Regions from separate parts of the Rhizobium phaseoli genome, predicted to be linked through region 3. Evidence: riboswitches for the same ligand, from Rfam matches in the RefSeq annotation. Region 3 holds a riboswitch; each other region holds the start of a gene.
The links. A riboswitch is a leader RNA that binds a small molecule or an ion and turns the genes downstream of it on or off. The one in region 3 is predicted to bind cobalamin.
Positions count from the first base shown of each region.

Region 1: another riboswitch for cobalamin. It lies ahead of nrdH (glutaredoxin-like protein NrdH); the one in region 3 lies ahead of bluB (5,6-dimethylbenzimidazole synthase).
Region 2: another riboswitch for cobalamin. It lies ahead of AMC88_RS17715 (CbtB domain-containing protein); the one in region 3 lies ahead of bluB (5,6-dimethylbenzimidazole synthase).
Region 4: another riboswitch for cobalamin. It lies ahead of cobU (bifunctional adenosylcobinamide kinase/adenosylcobinamide-phosphate guanylyltransferase); the one in region 3 lies ahead of bluB (5,6-dimethylbenzimidazole synthase).

Region 1 is NZ_CP013532.1:4,002,478-4,010,133, forward strand. It holds gene nrdF (class 1b ribonucleoside-diphosphate reductase subunit beta) at 1-579, opposite strand, end outside; gene nrdE (class 1b ribonucleoside-diphosphate reductase subunit alpha) at 759-2,963, opposite strand; gene nrdI (class Ib ribonucleoside-diphosphate reductase assembly flavoprotein NrdI) at 2,942-3,346, opposite strand; gene nrdH (glutaredoxin-like protein NrdH) at 3,363-3,584, opposite strand; cobalamin riboswitch at 3,844-4,069, opposite strand; gene AMC88_RS19210 (heavy metal translocating P-type ATPase) at 4,260-6,503, opposite strand; gene AMC88_RS19215 (MerR family transcriptional regulator) at 6,575-6,997, shown strand; gene AMC88_RS19220 (TIGR03862 family flavoprotein) at 7,064-7,656, shown strand, end outside.
Region 2 is NZ_CP013532.1:3,671,807-3,679,462, forward strand. It holds gene AMC88_RS17695 (sensor histidine kinase) at 1-1,087, opposite strand, end outside; gene AMC88_RS17700 (sulfite oxidase-like oxidoreductase) at 1,200-1,862, shown strand; gene AMC88_RS17705 (hypothetical protein) at 1,847-2,473, opposite strand; gene AMC88_RS17710 (CbtA family protein) at 2,470-3,204, opposite strand; gene AMC88_RS17715 (CbtB domain-containing protein) at 3,217-3,426, opposite strand; adenosylcobalamin (AdoCbl) riboswitch at 3,439-3,581, opposite strand; gene AMC88_RS17720 (histidine phosphatase family protein) at 3,658-4,212, shown strand; gene AMC88_RS17725 (putative bifunctional diguanylate cyclase/phosphodiesterase) at 4,698-6,269, shown strand; gene AMC88_RS17730 (acetate/propionate family kinase) at 6,392-7,570, shown strand; gene AMC88_RS17735 (phosphoketolase family protein) at 7,642-7,656, shown strand, end outside.
Region 3 is NZ_CP013532.1:2,477,407-2,485,062, forward strand. It holds gene AMC88_RS12025 (FAD-binding oxidoreductase) at 1-1,323, opposite strand, end outside; gene AMC88_RS12030 (NADP-dependent malic enzyme) at 1,645-3,957, shown strand; partial or broken gene AMC88_RS34050 (RNase H family protein) at 4,059-4,157, opposite strand; gene AMC88_RS12035 (DUF2865 domain-containing protein) at 4,288-5,382, shown strand; gene bluB (5,6-dimethylbenzimidazole synthase) at 5,386-6,075, opposite strand; cobalamin riboswitch at 6,118-6,304, opposite strand; gene AMC88_RS12045 (3-deoxy-7-phosphoheptulonate synthase) at 6,676-7,656, shown strand, end outside.
Region 4 is NZ_CP013532.1:2,618,650-2,626,305, reverse strand. It holds gene AMC88_RS33090 (hypothetical protein) at 1-23, shown strand, start outside; gene AMC88_RS12725 (cobyric acid synthase) at 289-1,743, shown strand; partial or broken gene AMC88_RS32000 (SDR family oxidoreductase) at 1,757-1,936, shown strand; gene AMC88_RS12720 (adenylate/guanylate cyclase domain-containing protein) at 2,196-3,284, shown strand; gene AMC88_RS12715 (chloride channel protein) at 3,289-5,079, opposite strand; cobalamin riboswitch at 5,310-5,703, shown strand; gene cobU (bifunctional adenosylcobinamide kinase/adenosylcobinamide-phosphate guanylyltransferase) at 6,006-6,527, shown strand; gene cobW (cobalamin biosynthesis protein CobW) at 6,532-7,578, shown strand; gene cobN (cobaltochelatase subunit CobN) at 7,583-7,656, shown strand, end outside.

The DNA of each region.
Region 1 (7,656 bases), 1.5 Mb from region 3:
GATCAGCCGGATCATGTCGGCCGTGTTGGTCAGCTTGGCGCGGCTTGACCAGTACATCGGCAGATAGAAGCCGGAATAGAACAGGAAGCTTTCGAGGAAGACGCTGGCAACCTTCTTCTTCAAGGCATCGCCGGAGCCATACTGCTCCATGATCAGCGCCGATTTCCGCTGCAGGAACTCGTTCTCCTCCGACCAGCGATAGGCATCGTCGACGTCGGGCGTCGAGCACAGCGTCGAGAAGATCGAGGAATAGGAGCGCGCATGCACGGCCTCCATGAAGGAGACGTTGGAAAGCACCGCCTCCTCATGCGGCGTCATCGCATCTTCCATCAATCTGATCGCGCCGACGCCGTTCTGGATCGTGTCGAGCAGCGTCAGCCCGGTGAAGACACGGATGGTCAGCTGCTGCTCGGCCGCCGTCAGCGTCGCCCAGGAGGGAATGTCATTGGACAGCGGCACCTTCTCCGGCAGCCAGAAATTGCCGGTCAACCGGTTCCAGACTTCGAGATCCTTATCGTCCTCAATGCGGTTCCAATTGATGGCGCGCACGCGGCTGATTGGCTTTATGGATATGTTCATTGGGTGGTCTTTCTTCCACAAATTCTAACGGGGTGCGGGGCCCCCTCACCCTGCCCTCTCCCCGCTGGGGAGAGGGGAACGCCATGCAATCGGCTTGTCTCTTCTCCCCATCGGGGAGAAGGTGCCGGCAGGCGGATGAGGGGGCTACAAGCTCGAAACTCTCGGCCAGCAGCGCAAACTCACAGCGTACAAGACACGCAGCCCTGCACCTCGGTGCCGGACAGCGCCATCTGGCGAAGGCGGATGTAGTAGATCGTCTTGATGCCCTTCTTCCAGGCGTAAATCTGCGCCTTGTTGATATCGCGCGTCGTCGCCGTGTCGCGGAAGAACAGGGTCAGCGACAGGCCCTGGTCGACATGCTGGGTCGCCGCCGCATAGGTATCGATGATCTTCTCCGCCCCGATCTCGTAGGCGTCCTGATAATAATCGAGATTGTCGTTGGTCATGAACGGGGCCGGATAATAGACCCGGCCGATCTTGCCTTCCTTGCGGATCTCGATTTTCGAGACGATCGGATGGATGGAGGAGGTCGAGTGGTTGATATAGGAGATCGATCCCGTCGGCGGCACCGCCTGCAGGTTCTGATTATAGAGGCCGGACGCCATGACAGCCGTCTTCAACTCCGCCCAATCGTCCTGTGTCGGAATATGGATTCCTGATTTGTCGAACAGCGCCTGCACCTTCTCGGTCGCCGGCTTCCATTCCTGCTCGGTGTATTTGTCGAAATAGTCGCCGCAGGCATATTTCGAATTTTCGAAGCCCTTGAAGCTTGTGCCGCGTTCGACCGCCAGCAGGTTCGAGGCGCGGATCGCGTGATAGGTCACCGTATAGAAATAGATGTTGGTGAAATCGACGCCTTCCTCCGAACCGTAGAAGATGCGCTCGCGGGCGAGATAGCCGTGCAGGTTCATCTGGCCGAGCCCGATCGCATGGCTCTCGTCATTGCCCTTCTCGATCGACGGCACCGAGGCAATATGGCTCATGTCGGAAACGGCCGTCAGCGCCCGGATCGAGGTCTCGATCGTCTTGCCGAAATCGGCGGAATCCATGGCTGCGGCAATGTTCAGCGAGCCAAGATTGCAGGAAATATCCTTGCCGAGATGCTTGTAGGAGAGGTCGTCATTGTATTCGCTTGCCTCGCTGACCTGCAGGATCTCGGAGCAGAGATTGCTCATCGAAATGCGCCCGTCAATCGGGTTCGCCCGGTTCACCGTGTCCTCGAACATGATGTAGGGATAACCACTCTCGAACTGGATCTCGGCGAGCACCTGGAAAAATTCGCGCGCCTTGATCTTCTTCTTCGAGATGCGCGCATCCCCCACCATCTCGCGATACTTTTCCGTCACCGAAATTTCGGTGAAGGGCACGCCGTAGACGCGCTCCACGTCATAGGGCGAGAACAGGTACATGTCCTCGTTGTTTTTCGCGAGTTCGAAGGTGATGTCGGGCACGACGACGCCGAGCGACAGCGTCTTGATGCGGATCTTCTCGTCGACATTTTCGCGCTTGGTATCGAGAAACCGCATGATATCAGGATGATGGGCGTTGAGGTAGACGGCGCCCGCCCCCTGGCGAGCACCGAGCTGGTTGGCATAGGAAAAACTGTCTTCGAGCAGCTTCATGACGGGAATGATGCCCGACGACTGATTCTCGATCTGCTTGATCGGGGCGCCGGCCTCACGGATGTTCGTCAGTGACAGCGCCACGCCGCCACCGCGCTTCGACAATTGCAGCGCCGAATTGATCGACCGACCGATCGATTCCATATTGTCCTCGACCCGCAGCAGGAAGCAGGAGACGAGTTCGCCGCGCTGCTTCTTGCCGGCATTGAGGAAGGTCGGCGTTGCCGGCTGGAAACGGCCGGAAATGATTTCGTCGACCATGTCGCGGGCAAGCGCCTCGTCGCCGCGCGCCAGCGTCAGCGCCACCATGCAGATGCGATCCTCGTAGCGCTCGAGATAGCGCTTTCCGTCGAAGGTCTTCAGCGTATAGCTGGTGTAATATTTGAAGGCGCCGAGGAAGGTCGGGAAACGGAACTTCCTGGCATAGGCCTGGTCGAACAGGTCGCGCACGAAATTGAAGGAATACTGGTCGAGCACCTCCTGCTCGTAATAGCCCTCGGTCACGAGGTAATCGAGCTTTTCCCTGAGATTGTGAAAGAACACGGTGTTCTGGTTCACATGCTGCAGAAAATACTGCTTGGCCGCCATGCGGTCCTTGTCGAGCTGGATCCGTCCCTCATCGTCATAGAGGTTCAGCATCGCGTTCAGCGCGTGATAGTCGAGCGCTTCCGCCGCTTTCAAAGAGCGTTCGCCGGTGGGATGAGCAAAAGTGTTATGCGGTTTTGCGCCGGCATCCCGCGTCAGAGTTGTTCCCGTGTCCAAAATCGTTCCATTCCGTGTTTGACGTTGGCGACATCCTCCTCCGTGCCCATGAGCTCGAACCTGTAGAGGTAAGGCACCTGGCATTTGCGCGAGATCACGTCGCCGGCGAGCCCGTATGTCTCACCGAAATTGCTGTTGCCCGCGGCAATCACGCCCCGGATGTGTTTTCGGTTCTCCGCATCGTTCAGGCAACGGATCACCTGCTTGGGAACGGCGCCCTTGCCGTCACCGCTGCTATAGGTCGGCACAACAAGCACGAAGGGTTCGCGGATATGAAACGCGTCCGCACCGCTCGCCGGAATGCGGGCCGCGCGCAATCCGAGCCTGGCGACGAAGCGATGGGTATTTTCGGATCGGCTGGAATAATAAACGATCAGCCCCATCGCCTTTCTCCTCGGGTCAGGAGAGCGCGCTGATCATATCGGGACGGAAACCCGCCCAATGCCGCTCGCCGGCGATGACGACGGGCGCCTGCATGTAGCCGAGGCTGCGGACGCGATCGAGCGCTTCTGCATCCTGGGAGATATCGACGATATCGTAGTCGACACCCAGGCGATCGAGGGCGCGATAGGTGGCGGTGCATTGGACGCAGGCGGGTTTGCTATAGACGGTAACGCTCATCATGTTCCTCGTGATGTCAAATTCAGGACGCAATACTGGGATCGGGCGCCTTGCGACGTCCGGGGCAACGCTTGATGGTGATCTGGCAAAGTCGGCGGTTTAAACGCCCGATACGATCCCCTTCGGGATTTGCGCGGGCGGCGGCCTTGATATTCTGGACATGACTTCAACCCCGAAGTGCTCATGCGGGCGTTCAGGGCAGCGCAACAGGCGCGGATCGTTCCGCTTTCATGCACGCGACCTTCCGGACACCCCGCCCGTGGACATCTCGTTCAAGGCAGGTCTCCTGGCTCGCGGGTCGAAGCACGCTGCCCCAGCCTTCCCGAGGCATCATGCCTCAGTGACCTGAAATCGGACAGTTGCTCGCCGCTTACAGTTGCGGGGGCAGCTCCGGCCTTGTTGCGCCGTCATGGCGAAACGCACCGTATTCCCATCTTCGCCCGCGATCCTGACGAATCGAAGGAACCTTGAACACTAGATATAGTACGCGAATCCAGAATTACGTCAACGGATGGTTTGTGCATCGCGTTACGACAGGTTTGAAATCGCTGCGTTCCTGTGAAAAATATGGATAAGGAAGGCTTAACGACACGAGGCTGTGGAGAAGGTTCGGATGGCCTGTAGCCGGGCCTCAGATTTTTGTTTCCCGGTCCGGCACGAGTCGTCCCCGAATAGTCATTGTCCCTTTAGTCGAAGCAGCCTGAGCGCGTTGATCGTCACCAGCACGGTGGCGCCGGTATCGGCAAGAATCGCCGGCCAGAGCCCGGTGATGCCGGCAATGGTCGTCACCAGAAACACCCCCTTCAGACCGAGCGCGATGGTGATATTCTGCAGGATGTTGCGCATCGTCCGTTTCGACAGTTCGATCATCCGTGCCACGTCGCCGACGCGCCCGTGCAGCACGGCGGCATCCGCCGTCTCCAGCGCCACATCGGTGCCGCCGCCCATGGCGATGCCGATATGGGCAGCCGCCAGCGCCGGCGCGTCGTTGATGCCGTCGCCGACCTTGGCGACGACGAAACCCTGGCGTTTCAATTCGACGACGACCCGCTGTTTGTCCTCGGGCATCATCTCGCCGCGCCAGTCGATGCCGAGCATGCCGGCAACGGCGGCCGCCGTCCGCTTGTTGTCGCCCGTCAGCATCATTGCTTTGACACCGGCCGACCTGAGCGTGGAAAGCCCCACCTTGGCATCCTCGCGCGGCTCGTCGCGCATGGCGACCAGGCCGGCCGCAACATTGTTGACGAGCAGCACCGACACGCTCTTGCCCTCGTCGTTCAGCGCCATAATGCCTGCATCCCTTTCGCCGTCGAGGGCGCCGCGCTCGCGGGCCGCGGACGGCGACAGCAGATCGAGCGTCTCGCCGCCGACTTTGCCGCGGACACCTTTGCCCGGCAGCGCTTCCAGTTCGAAAGCCGGCGGCACGGGAACGCCGTCTGCCCTAGCGCGGTTGAGGATCGCCAGCGCCAAGGGATGGCTGGAGCCCTGCTCCAGCACTGCCGCGCGCGACAAGACCTGCGCCTCGCTCATTCCGAAGGCGACGATATCGGTCACCTTAGGCTTGCCTTCCGTCAGCGTGCCCGTCTTGTCGAAAGCGACCATCGTGACCTTGCCGAGCGCTTCCAAGACCGCGCCGCCCTTCATCAGCAGACCCCGCCGCGCGCCTGATGAAAGCGAGGCGGCGATCGCCGCCGGCGTCGAAATGACGAGCGCACAGGGACAGCCGATCAGCAGGATGGCAAGGCCCTTATAGATCCATTCGCCCCAGGCGCCGGAGAGGAACATCGGCGGAACCACCGCGACAAGTGCTGCGACCATCACCACGCCGGGCGTGTAATAGCGCGAGAACCGATCGATGAAGCGTTCGGTCGGCGCCTTCAATTCCTGTGCCTCCTCGACCAGCTTGACAATACGGGCAATCGTGTTGTCGGCGGCCGCCGCCGTGACACGAACCCTGAGCACTGCGTCGCCGTTCACCGTTCCGGCAAAGACGGCGGCATCCACACCCTTGCGCACTGGTGTGCTCTCGCCCGTCACCGGCGCCTCGTCGATCGCGCTCTCGCCTGACACGATGATGCCATCAGCCGAGATGCGGTCGCCCGGACGCACCATGATGATGGCGCCGACGGCAAGGCTTTCCGCCGGCACCTCACGCGTCTGACCATTGTCTTCCAGCAGCGCGTTCTTCGGCACCAGGGCCGTCAGCGACTGGATGCTTTCGCGCGCCTTGCCGGCCGCCACACCCTCCAGCAGCTCGCCGACGAGAAACAGGAACACGACGGTGGCTGCCTCCTCGCCGGCATTGATGATGACGGCGCCGACGGCGGCAATCGTCATCAGCATCTCGATCGAGAATGGCGTGCCCGATCGAGCCGCCATGACCGCGCGCCGCGCGATCGGTACCAGCCCGACCAGCATAGCGACGATAAAGGTATAAGGTGCAATCGTCGGCACGAGATGGCCGACGGCATAAGCAGCGATCAGCGCCGCACCCGAGAGGATGGTGAACCGGCCCTTCCGGCTTTGCCACCAGGGACCGGTCATCGGTCCATGGTCATGCCCATGCAGACCTTCGATTTCGGCCTTGCCATGCGCATGGTCATGATCATGACCCTCATGATCGTGATCATGACCCGCGTGATCGTGATCATGGTCGTGATGATCATGCGAGCCATGCTCATGCGTCGGCACCATGCTTCCGGCAAAAGGCGAGACCGAATAACCGAGCCCCGTCACCTTCTTCTCGATCGCCTTGAGGTCGCTGCTGCCGTCATGCCGGACGATCATCGTGCCCGCCATCACCGAGACGGAAACATCGGCCACCCCTGCGACGCGCCTGACCGCCGTATCGATCTTGCTCGCACAGGCGGCGCAATCCATGCCGCCGACCCGGTATCGTGCCTCGTTCGTCTCAGCCATGATCCGCTTCCTTGTCAAACAGAAGCATCCCTCCTACATCCTCTAGCGACTAGAGGTGCAAGAGGAAAATCATGAAAAAGATCACGATCGGCGAAGCCGCTCGCCGGAGCGGGGTCAAAGTGCCGACGGTGCGTTATTACGAGAGCATCGGTCTGCTCGCGGTCCCGAGCCGCAGCGAAGGCAACCAGCGCTCCTTCGAACCTGCCGATATCAACCGCCTCACCTTCATCCGCCATGCCCGCGAACTCGGCTTCGAAATCGAGGCGATCCGCACGCTGCTCACCCTGCAGGATGATCCTCACCAATCCTGCGCCTCGGCCGATGCCATCGCCAAGGCTCGTCTCGTCGAGGTCGAGCAGCGCATCCGCAGCTTGATGGCGCTGAAGGCCGAACTCGAAACCATGGTGGAAGGTTGCGGCCATGGCCGCGTCGACCAATGCCGTGTCATCGAGGTCCTCGCCGACCACGGCCAGTGCACGCATTCGCATCACTGATCCCGCCCTTGCAGGCAAGGCGCAGCCGCGCCAAAACTGCACCGGAAGAATCGGGCGAAGACATTCATGAACCAGAAGCGAATTGCGATCATCGGCGGTGGCCCGGCGGGCCTGGCGGCGGCCGAACTGCTTTCGCTCTCCGGCCATACGGTGACGGTGTACGACGCCATGCCGACCTTCGCTCGCAAGTTTCTGCTGGCCGGCAAATCGGGACTGAACATCACCCATTCCGAGGATTATGCCCGTTTCGCAACGCGCTTCGGTGCGGCCTCCGCCCGCCTGCGCCCGGCGCTCGATGCCTTTACCCCTGGCGACATAAGAGATTGGGCAGCAGGGCTCGGAACCGAGACTTTCGTCGGCTCGTCCGGCAGGGTTTTCCCGGATGTGATGAAAGCCTCGCCCTTGCTGCGCGCCTGGCTCAAACGGCTGGAGGCGCAGGGCGCCACGCTTCGCACCCGCCATCGCTGGATCGGTTTTGCCGATGGGGGCTATGTTTTCGAAACGCCGGAAGGGCGCAGCATCGTCCATTGTGACGCAGCCCTGCTGGCGCTCGGCGGCGCCAGCTGGCCGCGCCTCGGCTCCGATGCAAGCTGGCTGCCGTGGCTATCGGAGAAGGGCGTCGAGATCGACGCCTTCCAGCCCGCCAATTGCGGCTTCGT
Region 2 (7,656 bases), 1.2 Mb from region 3:
CGCGGGCAAGATCGGCGGTGCGCTCCTCTACCCGCCGCTCCAGCTCGCCCTGCGCCTCGGCCTGCATCTGCATGCGCTCGGCAAGCCGCGCCCGCCGCTGGCGAAGCACAGCGACGGCAAGCGCTGCGATGCAAAGGATGAGGAAGACGGCTACCAGTGCGGTGCGTGCTTGCGCGCGGATGGAGCTGGTTTCCATCAGCACGTTCACCGTCCAGTCCTCGGCCGGCATGTAATGCGACAGCACCAAATATTCGCTTGCACCCCGATCGCTCGCCAGCGTCATCAACTCGTGCTGTTCGAAGCGATGACGCGTCACCGGCAGCGCCGTCAGCCTGGCATTGGCATAACGCCGCGAGGCTTCCGTACGGGCGATGCGGTCGGCTGTCAGCGGCAGGATCGCCCCGTAGAGCCATTCCGGGCTGCCCGACATGAAGATGATGCCCTCCGGATCGGAGACGAAGATCTTGTATTCCCCACCGCTCCACGAGGATTCGATCATGTCGATATCGACCTTGAAGACGATGACGCCTCGAATATCCGCCTCGACCCGGATCGGCGCCGAGAAGTAATAGCCGCGCTTCAGCGAGGTGGTGCCGAGCGCATAAAATCGCGCCTGCCGGCCTTCAATCGCCTCCTGAAAATAGGGCCGGTAATTGAAATTCTGCCCGACGAAGCTTCCCGGTCCATCATAATTGCTGGCCGCGATCGTCTCCCCGTCCGGCTTCACGACATAGATGTCGGACGACTTCAACAGCCCGTTGATCTCCTTGAGGTAGAGATTGGCAGTCTCGCGCAACGCCATGTCGTCGGGGGTGCTGACCAACTCCTTGATATCGTCGTGATCGGCAATCAGCGCCGGCAGCGCCTCGTAGCGGTTGAGATGGCCGCTGAGCGCCGAAACGGCAAGGCGCAATGCCGTTCCCGCCTGCGCCGAAGCCTCCTCCATATAGGCGCGCGTCGCAATCGCGCTTCCATAGGTGAAGAAGGCTAAGATGACGAGCGGCACCACCAAAAGCCCCGCTATCGCACGATATCTCGAAGACAGGTCCGGCTCCTCCCTTTCTGCCTCCACTCCCCAGCAAGGCACGCCCGACGGGCTCCAAGTCTAATGATACGGACGGGGATTTCCAAGGGTCTGCCGAAACTTGACACCAGGCGGGGCCGAATGTCCTATTGCGGCAACGCAAGGAGACCCGCTCATGAGCGACGACCAGACGCCCGCCGACAGCAAGCTGACCAATTCCAAGCGCCGCTGGGCGGCGGAGGGCAAATTCCTGACCGGCCGCGTCAGCCGTCCTCAAGCCGAGCGTCTGCCGCCCGGTCAGCACCTCGTCAAGAACTGGCCGGTGCTCGACCTCGGCCAGCAGCCGGTCATTTCCACCGACAGTTGGCGGCTCGCTGTCCGCGGCCTGGTCGAAACACCGCTCACCCTCAACTGGGCCGCCTTCCAGGCGATCGAGCAGAGCACCAACGTCAGCGATATCCACTGCGTCACAACCTGGTCGCGCTACGACAACAACTGGAAAGGCGTTTCGACGCGGGACCTGCTCGATCTCGCCATTCCGAAGAGGGAGGCGGCCTACGTCATGCTGACGAGTTATGACGGCTACACCACCAACCTGCCGCTTGTCGATTTCGCCGCCGAGGACGCGATTCTGGCGACCTCATGGGAAGGCCGGCCGCTGACGCCGGATCATGGCGGCCCCATGCGCCTCGTCGTTCCGCATCTCTATTTCTGGAAAAGCGCCAAATGGCTGCGCCAGATCGAGCTGATGCCCGCCGACACGGCCGGGTTCTGGGAAAAGAACGGCTACCACATGTATGGCGATCCGTGGCGCGAACAGCGCTATTCCGACGACTGAGCCGTCGGCCGCAAGACGCGTCCAAGCGCAAGGACGGCAAGACCGAACAGGGCAGCAACTCCTGTCAACGATGCCATGCTGGCAGGATGAAGCGGCACTTTGCTCCAATTCGGCTTGACGATGTCGGCGGTGTTGAAGGCCTCGCCGCTGAACTGGCAGGTGATGAGCGCGAGCCCGCGACGCACCATATCTGCGTCGATAGCCGAGATGATTTCACCCGCCGCAGTCGCCTCCCGCGGCATCTCCCGCATCGACAGCAGCACGGCTTTCGTCGCCGCAAGATAGGCATGGGCGCATTCGTTGAAAGGGCTTTCCTCATCCTTCACGCTGCCCGGCATCCGGCCCCACACACAATAGGAATACTGGATCTCGGCATAGTTCAGGACGCGGCGGAACGGTTCGTTCGTGTCGACCGCCCGCGACGCGAGCTCGATAATCCCGCTGCGGTAATCGGAAAGCACCGCCATCTCGCCGTGGGAAACAGCGGGGACATCGAGACCGGCATGGGTGCCGCCGGTACCGCGCTCATGGGCAGACGTGTTACTCGCAAGCAATGGGAACAGACTTGCGGTCAGCACGAGAGCCGCAAGCCTGCCGATGCGCCGGCTCACCGGAAAGCGGGCCGCAGCCCGCCCTTGAGGGCAAGCCGTCTTTCCGCCAGCACTCCGAAGGCAAGGCCGAGCGTTGCCCATAGAATCGCGTGCATGCCGAGCGAGGTCGTGCGGAATCGCCAGAGCACCATTGCCGAAAAATTCTCCGGCACCTCGTTGATCGGCGGCAGCAGATAAAGTACGACGCCGATGAAGACGAGATAGGCGAGACCGGCGATGATCGCGCCGTTCCAGAGACCGAAGCGCTCGCAAAGGCGGCGCGCCAGCGCCACGGCGGCAATCAGCGCCGCGACCGAAACGACGATCATCAGGAAGAACAGCTCCGTCCTGACGTTGATCGTGTCGGGGCTGCCGACCGCCGGCGGATTGGCCGGATATTTGATACCGGGAACGAGCACGATCGCCACGAAGGCGGCGATGGCGATGGCGGCAGAGGTGCCACGCGCCGAAAGAGCGCTGAAGCGGCCGTGCACGAAAGCAAAGGCGAGGGCAAAAAGCCCACCGACGGCAACGCTGTAGGCCATGACGCCGGTGAAGAGGCCAAGGCCGGCCTGCGTGGCGCGGCTGACGATTTCAGGTTCGGCCGCTTGCCCAGCCGCCTGCGCGCTCGCCTCCTCGAAGGCGATCGCCGCATCGACCAGCGGCTCGCCGAAGGTGTGGGCGAAGGCGAAAACGAGGATGCCAGCAATCAGGCCCGCGAACATGCCGCGAAGCAAAAGGTTTCCAACCATGTCAGTATTCCCTTAGTGGCAGGGAAAGCCGAGGAGATGACGGCCGTCATGCACGAACTCATGCACATACATGCCATTGAACAGCGCCATTGCGCCTTCCTCGGTGCCGACGAAATAGATGGCGATGAGCATCAGCAGGCCGCCGAAGATCGCCCAGGGGAGGATTTCGCCGACGGGGATCGGCGCCGGTACCGCGACGGGCGTGAAAGTGGTGTCAGACATGTATTCCTCCGGAATGACGCGTTCAGTCGAAAGAGTGCTTGTGCGGCAGGGTCTGACTTCCAGCGCGAAGAGTTTTCGACACGCTGGTCACAGTGGCGCGACCGCGCCGGATTTCCACCGGCTTCCAAACCCGCAACAGCACGGTTATATCTGCACGCCGAAGACACTGTCAACGAAACTTCACGAGCGCCTAAGGGCCATCCCCACCGCTATCCGGAGATCAGCACGACCGTGAACACGCGCCTCACCTGGATCTGCCACGGCGCGACGGCTGCGAGCCGCAAGGCCCTGTTCCCGCTCGACGAACCGCTGGAAGGCAAGGCCGCAGAAGAAGCGGGCAGGATGGCCGCCCTGCCCCGCGCCGACCGTATTGTCACGAGCCCCGCCTTGCGCGCCCGCCAGACAGCCGAGGCGTTGCGGCTTCGGGCCGCGATAGAGCCGTCGCTTCGCGACTGCGACCATGGCCGCTGGGCTGGCAAGTCGATCGCGGCGATCGAGGCGGAAGAGCCGGAAAACCTCATTGTCTGGATGACCGAGCCGGAAGCAACAGCGCACGGCGGCGAGAGTCTTGCTGAGTTGCGAAAGCGCGTCGCCGGCTGGATGGACAGCCAATCGGGCCTCGGCGGTCACGTCATCGCCGTCAGCCACGCGGCCGTCATCCGGGCGGCGGTCGCGCATGTGCTTCAAGCGCCGCCCTCTTCCTTCTGGCTGAGCGACGTCGAGCCACTTGCCATCCTTCGTATGACCAGCAACGGCAGCCGCTGGTCTCTGCGCTTCCAGCATTAGAAATTCCTCATCTTATCCAGCCTTACACAAGCAAATCGCATCATTGCTGTTGAACCCGGTTTGCCGGGACTACTTCCTTGTCCCAAGGAGATGGAAGAATGACATATGATTGGAGTGGAGAACGTACGCGGCGCCTGCGTTTGATGCGCTTCGCCACGTACACGGTACTGGCCGGTCTCATCGTCAGCGTTCCGCTGTTGATTGTCACCGCCTGAAGCACGAAAAAGGGCGAGCATGCGACAGCACGCTCGCCTTCGTTGTTCTTCTTTCTGATCTTTGCAGTGCCAACTGGCTGCGGCAATTATTCTCCTTATGGTCGAAATCGGTGCAATAGCTGCAATGCTAATCCTGGTTGCATCGCAACGTTATCCAGTCTCCTGACGGCACAGCGGCAAACCGCCCCCTCTGATAATTCGCCTTCTGGTTTCAACGAACATTTCAGATTTTCGTGATATCTCGACGCGGGTGGAGATGGAGAAGGCATAATGCCGGTGTTTTTCCAAAGCAGGGCCGGAAGGCAATGCATGTCGGTTGTCGGGTTTGGAATAACCCTCTGGCTCCTCGGTACACTGCTGCACTTCGACGACAGCCTGGCTTCCTTCATGACCGGTTTCGGCGACTACGGCGCCGACAAGCTCGTTCTTGGGCTCGGCATCTCCGGCGCCATGAGCTTCATTTATTCGGTGCTGCGGATTGCCGACCTGCGCAAGGAAATGGAACTGGGCGTCGCCGCCCAGGCGAAGGCCGATTGGACAGCAACCCACGATCATCTGACCAAGCTGCCGAACCGTTACGCCTTCGAGCGCAAGATCCTCGCACGGCCGGTCAAAAGCGACGAGGCCGAAATCGAGGAATGGGACCACAACGTCACCATCTTCTCGGTCGATCTCGACGGCTTCAAGAAGGTCAACGATCTCGTCGGCCACAAGGGCGGCGACGTGCTGTTGATCGAAGTCGCCAGGCGCATCTGCGCGCTCGGCAATGCCGATTGCGTCTATCGCTTCGGCGGCGACGAATTCATCATTGTCGCCTTCGCCCTGACGGCGCAGCGGGAGGAGCGTTTCGCCAAGCTGCTGATCCAGGCCGTGACTCGGCCGATCCATATCGACGGCTTTGCCGTCGAAGTCGGTGCCAGCGTCGGCTACGATCGCTGGGCTGAGGGGACCGAACCGCTGGAGAATGCCGCCCACCGCGCCGATCTCGCTATGTATGAGGCCAAATCACGCGGTCCCAATCATTATCTCGTCTTTGAAACCTCGATGCAGGACAAGGTAGCGGAGCGCGCCTCCCTGGAAACCAGGCTGCGTGCCGCAATCGCCAATAAGGACATCAAGCCCTTCTATCAGCCGCTGATCGACCTGAAGACTGGTCAGCTCTGCGGTTTCGAAGCGCTGGCGCGCTGGACGGGCGAGGATGGCATCCACATTCCACCTCCGGTTTTTATCGACATTGCCGAGGAAACCGGCATGATCACCGCCCTGTTCGAGGATCTGCTCACCCAGGCCTGTAGCGACGCGCTCACCTGGCCGGCGCATGTCATGTTGTCCTTCAACGTCTCGCCGGTGCAGATGGAAGACAAGCTGCTGACCTCCCGCATCCTTAAAGTCCTTTCCGCAAGCCGCCTGCCGCCGCAGCGCCTGGAAGTGGAAATCACGGAAAACGCGCTGATTCAGGATCCCGCCATCGCCGCCGTCATCCTCGATGAGTTGCACGCGGCCGGCATCCAGATCGCCCTCGACGATTTCGGCACCGGCTATTCGAGCCTCGCCCAGCTCGCCCGCTACCGCTTCGACAAGATCAAGATCGACAAGAGCTTCATCGCCACCTATCGCGACGACGAACGCCAGGAAAAGATCGTCCGCGCCATGCTTGGCCTCGGCAGAAGCCTCAATATCAAGACGACTGCGGAAGGTATCGAGGAGCATGGCCAGCTCGCCTTCCTGCTGCAACTCGGCTGCGACATCGGCCAGGGCTATCTCTTCGGCAAGGCGATGCCCGCCGCCGAGGCGGGCATCTTTATCCGCGACCGCAACGCCAATCTGGCGTCGACGGCCTGACGGAGCTTCAGATGATGGGCTGCACCGCGGCAAAATAACCGATGGACCAATGCATGCCTTTCCGCCGGCTGCCCCGGCGCTAAGTTCGCCCCATCATCACGCCGCATGGAGTCTGCCAAGACATGCCCTCGAACGACTTGCTTCTGACCTTCAATGCCGGCTCCTCGACGGTCAAGATCGGCATCTTTGCCATGGAAGGCGCCAAGGCGCGGCCCATTGGCAAGGGCGTGATCGATCTCCGCGCCGAACCGCTTTCACTCGGACTGAGGCGGGGGCCGCAGACATTCGACGTGCCGTTGAAGGCGGAGGTGACGGAAGACCTGCACGATGTCATCGACGAGACTTTCGCGCGTCTCGCCGATCATTTCGACATAGCCGCCAGCCGCGCCGCCGGTCACCGCGTCGTCCATGGCGGCGACCGCTTCACGGGTGCGATCGCCCTCGACACCGCCGCTATCGATGCCGTCGAATCGCTGATCCCTCTCGCCCCCTTGCACCAGCCGCAGGCGCTGCGTTTCATCCGCGCGCTCAGGCATCTGAAGCCGCATCTTGCCCAGACGGCTTCCTTCGACACCGCCTTCCACGCCACCCAGGACGACCTCGTACGCCGCCTCGCCATACCCCGCTCCCTGCACGACGAGGGCATCAAACGTTACGGCTTCCATGGGCTTTCCTATAAGTTCATTGCCGGCGAACTTGCCCGCCAGGCGCCGCAGGCCGCCAAGGCGGTGGTCGCACATCTCGGCAGCGGCGCCAGCCTCTGTGCGCTGGACGGGGGCATCAGCCGCGATTGCAGCATGGGCTTTTCGACACTCGACGGCATCCCCATGGCGACGCGCCCGGGCTGGCTCGATCCTGGCGTCATCCTGCATCTGGCAGGAGAGAGAAAACGCTCCCTGGGCGAAATCGAGGATCTGCTCTATCACCGCTCGGGCCTGCTCGGCGTTTCCGGCATCAGCGCCGACACGCGCGACCTGTTGACGGACGGACGGCTGGAGGCACGCCAGGCAATCGACCTCTTCACGCTGCGCATTGCCGGGGAGATCGGCCGCATGGCGGTAACCCTCGGCGGCCTCGATGCCGTCGTCTTCACCGCCGGCATCGGCGAGCACCAGCCGGAGATTCGCGCCGGCGTGGCGAAACACCTCACCTGGCTCGGCCTTTCGATCGACGCAAAGGCCAATGCCGCCAATGGTTTTACGATCAGCTCGGGGGAAAGCCGCATCGCCGCCCATGTCATTGCCACGGACGAGGAACAGGTCATCGCCGACGAGGCGCTGTCGCTTCTTGGCGAACGCTGATCCAGATCAATGGCGCGCCGGCGCCGGCGGCTAGAAATGACGTTGAACGCGTTTTCGAACGGGAGAAGCCCATGGAAAAGCATATC
Region 3 (7,656 bases):
CTCGACCCGATCCGTCTCATCCTCCGGCATGAAATTGATATACGCGGTACCCACAGCATGCGGCTTGGTTGCTTCGAAAAGTTCGCGCGCCCAGCCGATGCAGCTTGCGTCCATCCCGGTCTCCCGCCAGCGTGCGTGCACATTCATGACGAAATGCGAGCTGCGCTGCGGAAAGGCAGAGGCTTCGGTCGGAATACGGCCGGCGGCCCCACCGACATGACCGATGAATATCTCACATTCCGGCCCCGGCAGCTTGCGCACGGCGCCGAGGAGAACATCAATCGCGGCATCCGAAAGCGCGGCGAAATCCTGGCTCTTCCAGTAATTGCGCGCCCCCGGTGTCAGAAGCGGATCGAAAGCCTGCTGCCAGCCGGTAAACGGCACCGGACCGACGACATCGGCAATCGGTTTTCCGATCGCCCGCAATCTGGCCGTCGCCTTTTCCCCCGCCGCAATATCTCCGCAATAGCACATGGCGAGCACCACGATCTCCTTGCCGTGCCATTCGGCCGGAAGGAACGGCAGCGGCGGCGCCTGGCGCATCACCACCCAGCAGGTCAGTTCATCGGGTGCCGCTTCCAACGCCTGACGATATTCCCGCAGTACCTTCTCCGCATCGGCGAAAGGATGCACGACCAATCCGGCGAGTACTTCGGAATGGAGCGGGTTGAGCTGGAATTCGAAGGAGGTCACCACGCCGAAATTGCCGCCGCCGCCGCGCAGCGCCCAGAAGAGATCCGGCCTCTCCGTTTCGCTCGCCTTCACCAGCTCGCCATCGGCCGTTACCACATCCACGGATATCAAATTGTCGAGGGTGAGCCCGAATTTGCGGGTGAGCCAACCGAAACCGCCGCCGAGCGTCAATCCTGCGATGCCGGTCGTCGAATTGATGCCGGTCGGCAGAACCAGTCCGAAGGCCAGCGTTTCCTTGTCGATGTCACCGAGCGTGGCACCCGGCTCAATTCTGGCGCGGCTTATCTCGGGATCGACCCGCACCGATTTCATCGCCGACAGATCAATGACGATGCCTCCTTCGCACATGGCGTTGCCGGCAATGCCGTGCCCGCCGCCGCGCACCGACAGGAGCAAACTGTTGTCGCGGGCAAACCGCACCGCGCGCACGACGTCGGCCGCCCCGGCGCAACGCGCGATCAGTCCGGGCCGACGGTCGATCATCGCGTTCCAGATCGCCCGAGCCTCGCTGTAATCCGTATCCTTGCTGGTCAGGAGATTGCCGCGAAATCCAGCGGCAAAAGCATCCATGGCCACGTCATTGACCATCGTCTGCCCGCTTTGCAGCGTCGTCAGGTTCAAATTGTCCATGATTTCCTCCCTGCGACCGGCGCCCCGCACCGTCGCGGGCGGCATTTTGCGCTTGCGGCCGTCGCCAGACAAGTTTCCCCAAAAGGATTAGCTGCCGCATGGGCCGCGACGTCGGACATGACAGAGAGATCGGGAGAATGGCGGCAGGCCTCATCGCAGGGCGGAAGCTTGGCCCAGACCGCTCGCTCCACTTCCCACGCAGCCCTGGGAGATCGGCTGGCCCCTCACGAAAACTTCGCCTATCCCCCATTTCCATACTGTCGCCCGTATCCGATTGATGTATGGAGGGAACTCCAGAAAAAGACGTGCACGGAGGCGGCAATGGATCACCAGGATAAATCCAAGACGGACAAGAACCTGACGAGCGGCGATCTCGACGAGCAGGCGCTGTTCTTCCACCGCTATCCCCGCCCCGGCAAGCTGGAGATCCAGGCGACCAAGCCGCTCGGCAACCAGCGCGATCTGGCGCTCGCCTATTCGCCGGGCGTCGCCGCCCCTTGCCTCGCCATCCGCGACAACCCTGAAACGGCGGCCGACTATACCTCGCGCGCCAATCTCGTCGCCGTCATTTCCAACGGCACCGCCGTGCTCGGCCTCGGCAATATCGGCCCGCTGGCTTCCAAGCCGGTCATGGAGGGCAAGGCCGTGCTCTTCAAGAAATTCGCCGGCATCGACGTCTTCGATATCGAAATCGACGCGGCAAGCGTCGACCAGATGGTCTCGACCGTCAGCTCCTTGGAGCCGACCTTCGGCGGCATCAATCTCGAGGACATCAAGGCGCCGGAATGTTTCGAGGTCGAGCGGCGCCTGCGCGAGAAGATGAAGATCCCGGTCTTCCACGACGACCAGCACGGTACGGCAATCATCGTCGCCGCGGCGATCCTGAACGGCCTGGAGCTCGCCGGCAAGTCGATCGAGAACGTCAAGATCGTCGCCTCGGGCGCGGGTGCCGCCGCCCTTGCCTGCCTCAACCTGCTGGTAACCCTCGGCGCAAAGCGCGAAAACATCTGGGTCCATGACCTCGAAGGCCTCGTCTATGAGGGCCGCACCGAGCTGATGGATGAGTGGAAGGCCGTCTATGCCCAGAAGAGCGATACACGCACGCTGGCTGAAAACATCGGCGGCGCCGATGTCTTCCTCGGCCTGTCTGCCGCCGGCGTGCTGAAGCCGGAGCTGCTGGCGCAGATGGCCGACAAGCCGCTGATCATGGCGCTCGCCAATCCGACGCCGGAGATCATGCCGGATCTGGCCCGCGCCGCCCGTCCGGATGCGATGATCTGCACGGGTCGCTCGGATTTCGCCAATCAGGTCAACAACGTCCTCTGCTTCCCCTATATCTTCCGCGGCGCGCTCGATTGCGGCGCCGAGACGATCAACGAGGAAATGAAGATGGCGGCGGTGCGCGCCATTGCCGCGCTTGCCCGCGAAGAACCATCCGATGTCGCCGCCCGCGCCTATTCCGGCGAGACCCCGGTCTTCGGTCCGGACTATCTCATCCCCTCGCCCTTCGATCCGCGCCTCATCCTGCGCATTGCGCCGGCCGTCGCCAAAGCCGCCGAACAGAGCGGCGTCGCCCGCCGCCCGATCCAGGATTTCGACGCCTATTTCGATCAGCTGAACCGTTTCGTCTTCCGCTCCGGCTTCGTCATGAAGCCGATTTTCACCGCCGCCAAGGCTGCCGAGCGCAAGCGCGTCATCTTCTCGGAAGGTGAAGACGAGCGCGTGCTGCGCGCCGCCCAGGTGCTGCTTGAAGAAGGCCTGGCCAAGCCGATCCTCATCGGCCGTCCGCAGGTCATCGAAACCCGGCTCAAGCGCTACGGCCTGCGCATTCGCCCGCTGCAGGATTTCGAAGTCATCAATCCGGAAGACGATCCGCGCTTCCGCGAATATGTCGATCTCTATTTCTCGCTCGTCGGCCGCCGCGGCGTCATTCCGGAAGCCGCCCGCACCATCGTGCGCACCAACACGACAGTCATCGGGGCGCTGGCGCTGAGGCGCGGCGAAGCCGATGCGCTGATCTGCGGCCTCGAAGGCCGCTATGAAAAGCATCTGCGCGACGTGCGCCAGATCATCGGCAAGCGTCCGAACGTGCGTGATTTCTCTGCGCTCAGCCTGATGATCTCACAGCGCGGCGCCACCTTCTTCACGGACACCTACGTCACCTTCAATCCAAGCGCCGAGGAGATCGCCGAGGCAACGGTGATGGCCGCCGAGGAAATCCGCCGTTTCGGCATCACCCCGCGCGCCGCTCTCGTCTCGCATTCCAATTTCGGCTCGCGCGAATCCGAAAGCGCCACCAAGATGCGCAACGCCCTGCAGCTCGTGCGCGACGCCGCCCCCGATCTCGAAGTCGATGGCGAAATGCACGGCGAAAGCGCCATCACCGAAGCCCTGCGCAAACGCGTCATGCCGCACACGACGCTGCATGACGAGGCAAACCTGCTGGTTTTCCCGAACCTCGATGCCGCCAACATCACGCTCGGCGTGGTCAAGTCGATGACGGATGGCCTGCATGTCGGCCCGATCCTCCTCGGCGCCGCCATGCCAGCCCATATCCTCGCTCCCTCCGTCACCTCCCGCGGCGTCGTCAACATGGCGGCATTGGCCGTCGTCGAGGCATCGCAGCCGGCTTAAGCCGGCTGCCGCCAAACGAGAGCGCCGGCCCCGGCGAAGCCATATCAACCGCCCGCTAGAACAGGATGATTTTAGGCCCCGGTCGGCCTGAAATCTGAATCTTACCGCTCACACTGTTCGCCATCATGCTCTAGCGACAGACGCCCTCTGTCGGCGAGCGCATCGGCCCGTTCGTTGCCAGCAATCCCTGAATGGCCTTTGCTGGAAAAGATGACGAAAATACGCTAGAAATTTCACTGAGCTTATTAAGAGAAATGCGTTAAGGAAAACGCGCGGCCGGTTGAAGTCGCATTCGACCCACCGACCGTTTGCTCATTCCGGGACGACGCCGTGAAACGCCGAAACCTGTCTTTTGTGCTTCTCCTTGCCGTCGCGACGCCCGTCGCTGCCGAGACGAGCGCCATCTGCGACGACTTGCGCGGTCGTCTGGCCGACTTGCCGCGATCCATCGGCACCGGCAATGGGCCGGAAGCACGCCACTTTGCCGGCGCAATTGCCGAGCAGAATCTTGAGCTGCGCAAGGTCCGCAACGACCTGCGCAGCTACGGTTGCACCTCGGGCAGCATGGTGGTGATTGGCGGCGAGAATGGTGATTATTGCGCCGAGCTCTCGCAGGCCGAAGCCCGGATGATCGACAATATCCGCTATCTCCAGGATCGCCGCGCCGAACTGCGTCAGGGCGGCGGTGATGACGGCGGGCGCCGCGAATTGATGGCCGCGCTCGAGCAGAACGGCTGCAACAGCGAGAATTTCTACGACCCGTCCGAGAGCAGCGCCGACGACCCTGCCCCGAGCATCGACGAGCAGGCGATGCGCGGCGATACCTTCATTCCGCTCGGAGGCGGTGAAGAGATCGATCCGCGTTATGGCCTGCCGCGCACCGAGATGCTTTCGCCGGTCAGCACCATCTGCGTGCGCAGCTGCGATGGCGGCTTCTTCCCGATCAGTTCGAACGCCACCTCGGTCGATTTCGGCCGCGATGCTGAGACCTGTGCCAAGATGTGCCCCGGCATCGAGACCGAGCTCTTCTATCGCGACGTCAGGAGCACGGAAGCCTCGAACATGATTTCGGTGGCAACCGGCTCACCTTACAGCGCCATGCAGAACGCCTTCGCCTACAAGAACCGCGCGCCTGGTGAAAAAAATACCTGCGCCTGCAATCTCACCGCCTATTACGAAGAGATGCGCAGCAAGCAGGCGGTGGGCGAGCCGCCGCCGCAGGGCTCGATCACCACGATCCGCACCAATCCGCCGACAAAAGGTGCAGCGACAACACCCTCCCCGCAACCATCCGTTCCAGATCGTCCCTACGATCCCACGCAGAACAAGGTCCGCCAGGTCGGTCCACAATTCCTGGCCGGCGACCAGGGCTCGATCGATCTTGCCAATCCGGCAAAGCCAGGCCCGCAGCCGCAACAGCAGTGACCGCTACGGCTCGCTCCGTCCCCAGCCATCGTGGAAGACGAGTTCATCGAGCGGCAGCCGCTGCCGCCAGCCTTTGACGGAAAGCTCCGGCTCGTCATACAGCCGGTCGACGAAGCCGGCACAGAGCCATGCGACCACCTCGATATGATCGGGGATGCCGAGAATGGTTTTCAGTTCGCCTTCGCGAAAGATGCTGACCCAGCCGATGCCGATCCCTTCGGCGCGCGCCGCAAGCCAGAGGTTCTGGATGGCGCAGACCGTTGAATAGGAATCCATCCTGGGATTGTGCGTGCGCCCCAGCACGACGCTGCCGCTACGCGTGGGATCGCAGGTCACGCATATGCCAAGCGGCGCCTCGGCGATGCCCTCAAGCTTCAGCGAGCGGTACGCCTGCCGCCGCTCGCCGTCAAACATCAGTGCCGCTTCCTCATTCGCTTTGGCGAAGGCATCCCGGACCCGCGCGCGCACCTCTGGGTTTTTCACCAGGATAAAATTCCACGGCTGCATGAAGCCGACGGAGGGCGCGTGATGGGCGGCCGTCAAGAGCCGCGCCACGACGTCATCCGGCAACGGATCGGGCAGGAATTGGCTGCGAACATCGCGCCGCGTCATGATCGCGTGATATACAACCTCGCGTTCGGCCAGAGAAAAACCGGATGCCGCCGACATGGCATCCTCATCAAAGGGTCGCATCGTCAAATCCCCAACAACGCAACCGCCCGCCGTCCGCGCGGGTTGGGTCTATCTTGCCAGGCCGGTCTTCTGACTTGGCGTCATCCGTCTGCCGCAGCCTTCCCGGCAAAAGCCAGTGGCATAGTAAAGCGGCGGGCGTCGGCCTTACAGCGTTGGGCACGTTCCGGTCTTGCACCGGATTCCCGATTCTCCCGCCTGAAGAGCGGGCACCTGACGGAGCATCTATTTCAGGAAAGCGCTTCCCGGGCAAGCGCCGGCAGCAGAGCCTGGAGAGGCCATGACGAAATAGCGGTCGGCTTCCTGGCCCCGCCAGTGGACAGGCAGCGGCTGGTCATCACAACGCTTGCAAATGCATTGGACAAGCCTTTGGCCGACCCTTCTTTCAGGCTGCAGATTCTGCGTGACAACGGAAGGCCGCCACGCTAAATACGCCGCATGTCGATCACTTCTGTCTACGCCTCGCGATTTTATCGGTACCGCTGCTCACAGCGGATGCGGGTCTATGCGTAACTGAAGTCGACGCGACGACAACCCGAACAGCCGCTAGTCTACCTGGCGGCTTTTTTGTTCCGCTCGGTATGACCAAACAGGAGCCATACCGTGTCCGATACCATCGATGATCTGCGTATCCTCGAGATCACCCCGCTGACCAAACCCGCCGATATCATCGCGGAAATCCCCCGAACCGCTGCCGTCAGCGAGACGGTGACCAGCAACCGTCGTGCGATCCATAAGATTCTCGAGGGAGAAGACGACCGCCTGATCGTCGTCATCGGCCCTTGCTCCATCCACGATCCTGCTGCGGCGCGCGAATATGCCGAGCGGCTGGCGGAACAGCGGCAGCGCTTTTCCAGCGACCTCGAGATCGTCATGCGCGTCTATTTCGAAAAGCCCCGCACCACGGTCGGCTGGAAAGGCTTGATGAACGATCCGCATCTCGATGGCAGCTACTGCATCGAGGAAGGGCTTCGGATTGCCAGGCGCCTGCTGCTCGACGTCAATGCTATGGGCCTGCCCGCTGGCGTCGAATTCCTCGAGACGATCACGCCGCAATACATTGCCGACCTCGTGAGCTGGGGCGCGATCGGCGCACGCACGACCGAAAGCCAGATCCATCGCCAACTCGCCTCCGGCCTTTCCTGCCCGATCGGATTCAAGAACGGCACGGATGGCGGCGCACGCGTGGCGCTCGATGCCATCCTCGCCGCCTCGCAGCCGCATCACTTCCCCGCCGTCACCAAGGACGGCCAGGCTGCTATTGCCTCAACGAAGGGCAACGAGGACTGCCACATCATCCTGCGCGGCGGCAAGCGCCCGAATTATGACGCTGCCGATGTCCAGGCGGTGGTCAGCGAAGCCGTCAAGCTGGGCGTGGATCCGCGCATCCTCATCGACGCCAGTCATGCAAACAGCAACAAGGACCCGATGAACCAGCCGCATGTGGTCAAGAACGTCGCCGGACAGATCGCCGCCGGCAACCGCCACATCAAGGGCATGATGATCGAGAGCAACCTCGTCGCCGGCCGCCAGGATCTCGTCCCCGGCAAGCCGCTAGTCTACGGCCAATCCATCACCGACGGC
Region 4 (7,656 bases), 140 kb from region 3:
ATATCAAAAAAAGTCAAAATTAACATTTGCGTAAGCCTTCAATAACTCTCCGGTAAGAATGTGCCGCTATCAGTGGGGTCGTAGCGGCAACGACCGCTGCTTCTCTGGTTCAGGTAGTGCGTACCGGAGGAAGCGAGCTTCGCCGTGTAGGGGCGAAGACGCCTGAGTTTTCGGCAAACCGCGCAGAGCCACGGCCATGCGCGGTTTTCGCGTTTTGACCGGGCAGATCACGCCTTGACCCGGGATTAGCGGCCATTGTAGGCCTCGCCTGAACGAAAGGCGGCCTCCATGGCAAGAGCGATTATGCTGCAGGGAACCGGCTCGGATGTCGGCAAGACGGTGCTGGTTGCCGGGCTCTGCCGGCTGGCGGCCAATCGCGGGCTTACCGTGCGGCCGTTCAAACCGCAGAACATGTCGAACAATGCGGCGGTCGCCGACGACGGCGGCGAAATCGGCCGGGCGCAGTGGCTGCAGTCGCTTGCCGCCCGCACGCCGTCCTCGGTGCACATGAACCCGGTGCTTCTGAAGCCGCAATCGGAAAACGGCAGCCAGATCATAGTGCAGGGCAGGGTGTTCGGGCAGGCCAAAGGCCGGGATTACCAGCGGCTGAAGCCGCAGTTGCTCGGCGCAGTGCTCGCAAGCTTCGAGAAAGTGGCCGACGGCGCCGATCTCGTCATCGTCGAGGGCGCGGGATCGCCGGCCGAGATCAATCTGAGAGCTGGCGATATCGCCAATATGGGCTTTGCGACGCAGGCAGGCGTGCCGGTCGTGCTCGTCGGCGATATCGATCGCGGCGGTGTCATCGCCTCCCTGGTCGGCACGCATGCAATTCTGGCAGACGCCGATCGGGCGATGATCTCGGGCTATATCATTAACAAGTTTCGCGGCGACGTTTCGCTGTTCGATAACGGCATCCGCGCCATCGAAGGCTTCACCGGCTGGCCGTGCTTCGGCGTCGTGCCCTGGCTTTCAGGCGCCGCACGTCTGCCGGCCGAGGATTCCGTCGTGCTCGAACGTCTGGCAAAGGGTGGCGGGGGCGCGCTGAAGATCGCCGTGCCGGTATTACCGCGCATCGCCAATTTTGACGATCTCGACCCGTTGAGGGCGGAGCCGGATGTCGAGCTGGTCTTCATACGATCAGGCGAGCGGTTGCCCGCCGATGCGAGCCTGGTCGTCCTTCCCGGCTCGAAATCGACGATATCGGATCTTGCCGACCTCAGGGCTGCGGGTTGGGATCGCGATCTCTTCGCGCATGTCAGGCGCGGCGGCCGAGTAATCGGTATCTGCGGCGGCTACCAGATGCTCGGCCGCACCGTGCATGATCCGCTCGGGCTCGAGGGCGGGACGCTTGAGACGCCGGGGCTGGCGCTGCTCGACGTCGAGACCGAGATGGCGCCGGAGAAGACGGTGCGCAACAGCCATGCGCGTTCGACCGAATATGATGCACCGCTTGCCGGCTACCAGATCCACCTCGGCATGACGCGCGGCCCGGATTGCGGCCGGCCTTCGGCAATCGTCGACGGCGTGCCCGACGGGGCGCTCTCGGCCAATGGCCTGATCATGGGTACCTATCTCCACGGGCTGTTTGCCAGCGACGCCTACCGCACTCGGCTGCTTCAAAGCTTCGGACTGTCCGGCGAGCGAAGGAATTACCGCGAGAGCGTCGATAAGGCACTCGACGAGATCGCCGGAGAACTGGAACGTTACCTCGACCCGCGCTGGTTGGCCGGGCTGGTAGGTTAGCCCGCCCCCCCCGAATGCGGCAATGGCCGCGAACGAGGAGTTGATGCCCTTCGTGCGCCAGCGCATCCCGGTCCAACGCTGGGGACGCCCTGATGAGATCGCCGGCGCGGCGCTGTTTCTGGCAAGCCGTGCTGCCTCCTTCGTCAACGGCCATGTATTGACCGTCGACGGCGGCATGACGGTCAGGATGTGAGGGCATACCCGCCCGCGTCGTAGCGCCGCGGGATCAAAACTTCCCGTTGATCGCGGCTGGAAATATCGGCTTGGCGCGACTATCAATTGATATGAAGCCAGCGGGTTCGGCATTGCCGCCCATTTGCCCGAATTGCGGTCATAAGATCGCGCCGGCTCATGCGGAGGTTTAGGAAATTAAAGATCATATTCAGTGGCTTATCGATCAGGGAATCACCTGCGAGCATATCGGTGATCTCGTTTCCGGTCTGTGCGAGCGGTTGATCCAGGATGGATTTCCGATCTGGCGGGCGAGCATCAGGATGCCGTCCCTGCATCCGATGTATCGCGGCGTTTCCGCCAGTTTCGTGCGCGGCGGCGCGACCATTCTCGAAAATGCGGAGCACGGCAGCGAGACCGAGCGCAGCTTCGAGAAGACGCCGATCTTCTACCTTTTGAGCCGCGACGAAAGCCGGGGGCGATGGAACCTGGCCAAAGGCGAGGGCCTCCACTACAGCGAGCTCAACGAGTTCGCGCGTGGCGGCGGCACCGACCACGTGATCAGCATTTTCGAATTCCCGAAAGAGGTGGCGCTGCGCGGGCTCGGTTTTTCCCTTACCAGCGACGCGCCGTGCGGATTTTCCGACGGGCAACTGGAGGTCATCGAACAGCTTTTGCCGGCGCTGGGGCTCGCCGCTTACCGGGTGGCTGTGTCGAAGACCGCCACTGAGATTCTTGCGGTCTATACCGGCGCCAAGACGAGCGCGCGCATCTTGGCCGGAGAGACTCAGAGGGGGATGGGCGGTTCTATCAATGCCGCGATCCTGCTTGCCGATCTTCGCGATTTCACGGCCTTGACCGATGTCTATGATCCCGGTGAGATCGTCGGCTTTCTCAACGAGCATTTCGATCTGATCGACCGGCATGTCGAGGAAAATTCCGGCGAGATTCTCAAGTTCATGGGCGACAGCGTGCTTGCGATCTTCCCAACGGACGCCGTGGATTCGAAAAAGGCCTGTCTGGCCGCGTTGGCTTCCGCCAAGAACCTGCTGAAGGCAAACGAAGTGCTCAACCGCGAGCGGACGCTGAATGGCGGCCCGGATATCGGCGTCGATGTCGTGCTTCATGTCGGCGAGGTATTCTATGGTAATGTCGGCGCTCGGGGCAGGCTCGACTTCACGGTGATCGGCAGGGCCGTCAACGAGGCTTCACGGCTCGAAAAGCTTTGCGGCACGCTTGGAGAGAACCTGCTGATGTCGGAGAGCTTCGCGAAGACCTGCGCGGCCGCCAGCGAATATCTGGGCTCTTTCGACTTGCGCGGCGTCTCGAAGAGAGCCGACGTTTTCCGGCTCGCCGACACCGCCTCGTAGCGGCTCAGATCTCGCCCGACACTTCGCGGCGGCGGCGATCGAGTTCTTCGCTGTAGCGGCGCAGCGTGTGGCTTTCGCTAAGCTGGCCGACCACCTTGCGCTCGATCAGATTGTTGACGACGGCGAGCGCTTCGCTTTCGCTCTTGTCAAAGATTGCCGCGGCCTGCCTGGCGTTCATCTGCGGCTGCAGGAAGTCATTGCGGTAGCGGACGAAATCGGCAAGCATCTGGCTCTCGTCCTGAACATCGGTCGGGTTGGCGTAGATCTCGGGCACCAGTACGAGCCCGGCGTATTTGTCGTTCTCCTCGACGAGAATGACACGCTGCGTCGAGCCGATCGGGAAGGCCTTCTTGAACTCCTCCAAGGAGATGCCCGCTTTTGCGGTCTTGACGTCGGCGCGCATCAGCTTGTCGACCGTCAGGTTGCGGATCCAGCCGACGTCATGGGCGCTGCGGATGCTTTCGCCGCGCAGATGGAAGCGCCATGTAGCGAAGGAGTAGCCGAAGGTCGAGCGCACGACGAGCGAGGAGGTGATGACGGCGGCAAGCACCAGCGCCGTGATCGGAAAATCGCCGGTGATCTCGAGCGCCAGGAAGGTCATCGTCAGCGGCCCGCCGATGACGGCGACGGCAAGCGAACTCATTCCGACCACGGCATAGATGACCGGCGTCAGCGTCGCATCGGCGAAATAGGGACCGCAATAGGCAAAGAGCTTGCCGAGCAGGGCGCCCATAAACAGCGAGGCGAAAAACAGGCCACCCCTGAAGCCGGAACCGATCGAAATCGCCGAGGCCAGTGATTTCAGCAGAAACAGGCTTACCAGCGCCGGGATCGTCACGTCGCGTGAAAGGTTGAGATGCAGTGCGCCGTGGCCGGCCGAAAGGACCTGCGGCGAGATCATCGCCAGGAGCCCGACGATGATACCGCCGAGTGCGGGCCGGAAGGGTGGGGCGATCGAACTCTTGCGCGCCAGCTCCTCGATGAAGGCGACGCCCTGCATGAGGAGAATGCCAACACCGGCGCAAAAGCAGCCAAGCAGCAAGGCCGGGATATAATCGGCCGGAACGACGGAGCCGAAGGTGCCGATATCAATGGTGAAATCGCCCTCGGCAAGCAGCCTTGCGGTGAGGGTGGAAACGAGGGCGGAGACCACGACCGGGGTCAGCGAGACGATCGTGTAGGTGCCGATGATCAGTTCGAAGGCGTAGAAGGCGCCGGTCAGCGGCGCGTTGAAGGCGGCGGCGATGGCGCCGGCCGCGCCGCAGCCGACGAGAACGCGCAGGTCCGAGCGGCGCAGCTGCAGCTTCAGGCCGAACTTGGAGGCAATTCCGGCGGCAAGCTGGGTATAACCGGCCTCCAGGCCGACGGAAGCGCCGAAACCGTTTGAGATCAGGTTCTGGACGGCGACGATAATGCTGTCAGTGAGGGAGAGACGGCCGCCATGCAGCGCATTGGCCTCGATCGGATCGACCATCGGTTTCTTGCGCCGTTTCGCCAGCACAAAAAAAAGCAAGCCGAGCAGGACGCCGCCGATGACGGGGGCGGTGAGCAGCAGCATCTTGTCCTCGATGATCGACGCGCTGAGCCTTTCGTTGTCGGCTATGCCGAAGACCAGCTGGTGCAGCTCATTCGAAATGTAGCTCATGCCGGTGACCGCCAGCCCGGAGGCGATGCCGACGACGGCGCCCGCCAGCGACAGGCCGACCTCGCTGCGGCGCGTCAGGGCGCGCAGCCGCCCCGGGTCGAAGAACACACGCAGCGCACGGAAACGGCGCCGATCCAATTTCATAAGCATGGCTAGACAATTAGGCGGAGAGAGGCCCGGTCAAGGGCAGGGGTGCTGTCCGCTTGCGACGCAATTGCGGCAAAAACCCGGCGCGCGGGCTAAATTTTTATGACGTAAGCAACTGATATAAGACGACTTTTTAGCTGGGATAAGTCGCTTTTATGCGAGATCCTCTTCCGGCCGGCCGTCTTCGCAGTCATACCAAGGCCGTTGACTCCATCCCCCGGCTTGCCTAACCATCCTCGGATATAACGGATGGTTTCGGATCGGCAGTTGCCTTTCCGGATGAAAAGGGAATGTGACGGGGTGGACCCAAGCCGGGCGCCTTCATCACAGCCGACCCCGCGACTGTAGAGCGGTCAGGGTCTTCCATCCGGCATCGAGTTCTTTGGCTGACAGCTTGCAATGGTGCAGGCGGGCGAAGGGGCGACGTGCCGGAAAAGCCACTGGAAATGCATGGTGATCAACCGGGGTGGGACGCCTCTTTCTCTACGAATCGTCCGCCTTTTCACAAATGCAGCCGGGAAGGCGAGGCGGATCCGCTGGCACGATCAGGGGCGACCGGATTCCGGTCCGCCCCGATCGCGGCCGATAACCGCGAGCCAGGAGACCTGCCTTCCGTGCCGGGCGAGAAGCCCACCCTTGGGCAAGAGACCCGCTGCCAGCACGGAGGTTGTTTTGGCTGAACGAATGAATTCGGCGCTGCCTTGTGCGGTGCGACGGTGGGGTTTCCCCTTCTCCCCAGCGGGGAGAAGGTGGCCCGAAGGGTCGGATGAGGGGGCCGCGCGGCAGTTCCATCCTTTTGCCCTTCGCGTGCGCTCGGCGCATTCGCGGCTTAGCCGCTCACCCCCTCAACCGCCTGCCGGCACCTTCTCCCCGCTGGGGAGAAGGGGGATTCGGCGCCACCTCGCCCTTCCCAGCGGGAGCGCTTGCACATGACGGCTCCCTCCAATTCCACCTTCATCCTCGGCGGCGCACGCTCCGGCAAATCCCGCTTCGCCGAAAACCTCGTCATCGCGACCGGCCTCGATCGCCATTACATCGCGACCGGCCGAGCCTGGGACGAGGAGATGCAGGCGCGGATTGCCCAGCACAAGGTCGATCGCGGGCCGTCATGGACCACGCACGAAGAGCCCCTCGATCTCGTCGGCGCGCTTGCCGCCATCGATGGCGAGAGGCGCATCGTCCTGATCGACTGCCTGACGCTCTGGGTCACCAATCTGATGATGGAAGAGCGGGATATGGCGGCGGAGTTTGCCGCACTTGCGGATTTCGTCGCGCGGGCAAAGGCGCGGCTCGTTTTCGTCTCCAACGAGGTCGGTCTCGGCATCGTGCCCGAGAACCGCATGGCGCGGGATTTTCGCGATCATGCCGGCCGGCTCCACCAGATGATCGCGGCGAAAGCCGCCGAAGTCTATTTCGTCGCGGCAGGCCTGCCGCTGAAAATGAAGGGTTAGATTTATGAACCAGAAGATTCCCGCAACCGTCATCACCGGCTTTCTCGGCGCCGGCAAGACGACGATGATCCGCAACCTGCTTACCAATGCCGGCGGCAGGAAGATCGCGCTTATCATCAACGAGTTCGGCGATCTCGGCGTCGACGGCGATGTTCTGAAGGGCTGCGGCGCCGAAAACTGCAGCGAGGACGACATTATCGAACTTACCAACGGTTGCATCTGCTGCACCGTCGCCGACGATTTCATCCCGACGATGACCAAGCTGCTTGAGCGTGAACAGCGGCCCGACCACATCGTCATTGAAACTTCAGGCCTCGCCTTGCCGCAGCCGCTGGTCGCGGCCTTCAACTGGCCTGACATTCGCACACAGGTGACCGTCGACGGCGTCGTTACAGTGGTCGACAGCGCGGCTGTCGCCGCCGGCCGTTTCGCCGACGACCACGATGCGGTCGAGGCGGCGCGCAGCGAGGATGAATCGCTCGATCACGAGAGCCCGATCGAGGAGCTGTTCGAGGACCAGCTCACCTGCGCCGATCTGATCGTGCTCAACAAAACCGATCTGATCGACGTGGCCGGTCTCGGACGGGTGCGCGACGAGGTCGCTTCCCGCACCCAGCGCAAGCCGGTGATGATCGAGGCGAAAAACGGCGAAGTGCCGGCCGGCATTCTGCTCGGCCTCGGCATCGGCACGGAGGGCGACCTCGCCAACCGCAAGTCGCACCATGAGCTGGAGCATGAGGACGGTACACCGCACGACCACGACGAATTCGACAGCTTTGTCGTCGAACTCGGCCCGGTCGCCGACCCCGCCGGCTTCGTCGGGGCGCTGAAGAGCATCATATCAGCCCATGATGTGCTGCGCCTGAAGGGCTTCGTCGATGTAGCCGGCAAGCCGATGCGCCTGCAGTTGCAGGCCGTCGGCAGCCGCATCGATCATTATTTCGATCGCCCCTGGGGCTCAGGCGAAGCGCGCACCACCCGTCTCGTCGTCATCGGCCTGCATGAGATGGATCAAGGCGCGGTGAGGGCGGCGATCGAGGCGTTGGTGTAAACCCATGCATCTGCTTCTGGCCCAGCAGGGAACGATCAGCGACGGCGAGGATGCGATCGACCTCGGGCAGACGCCGGG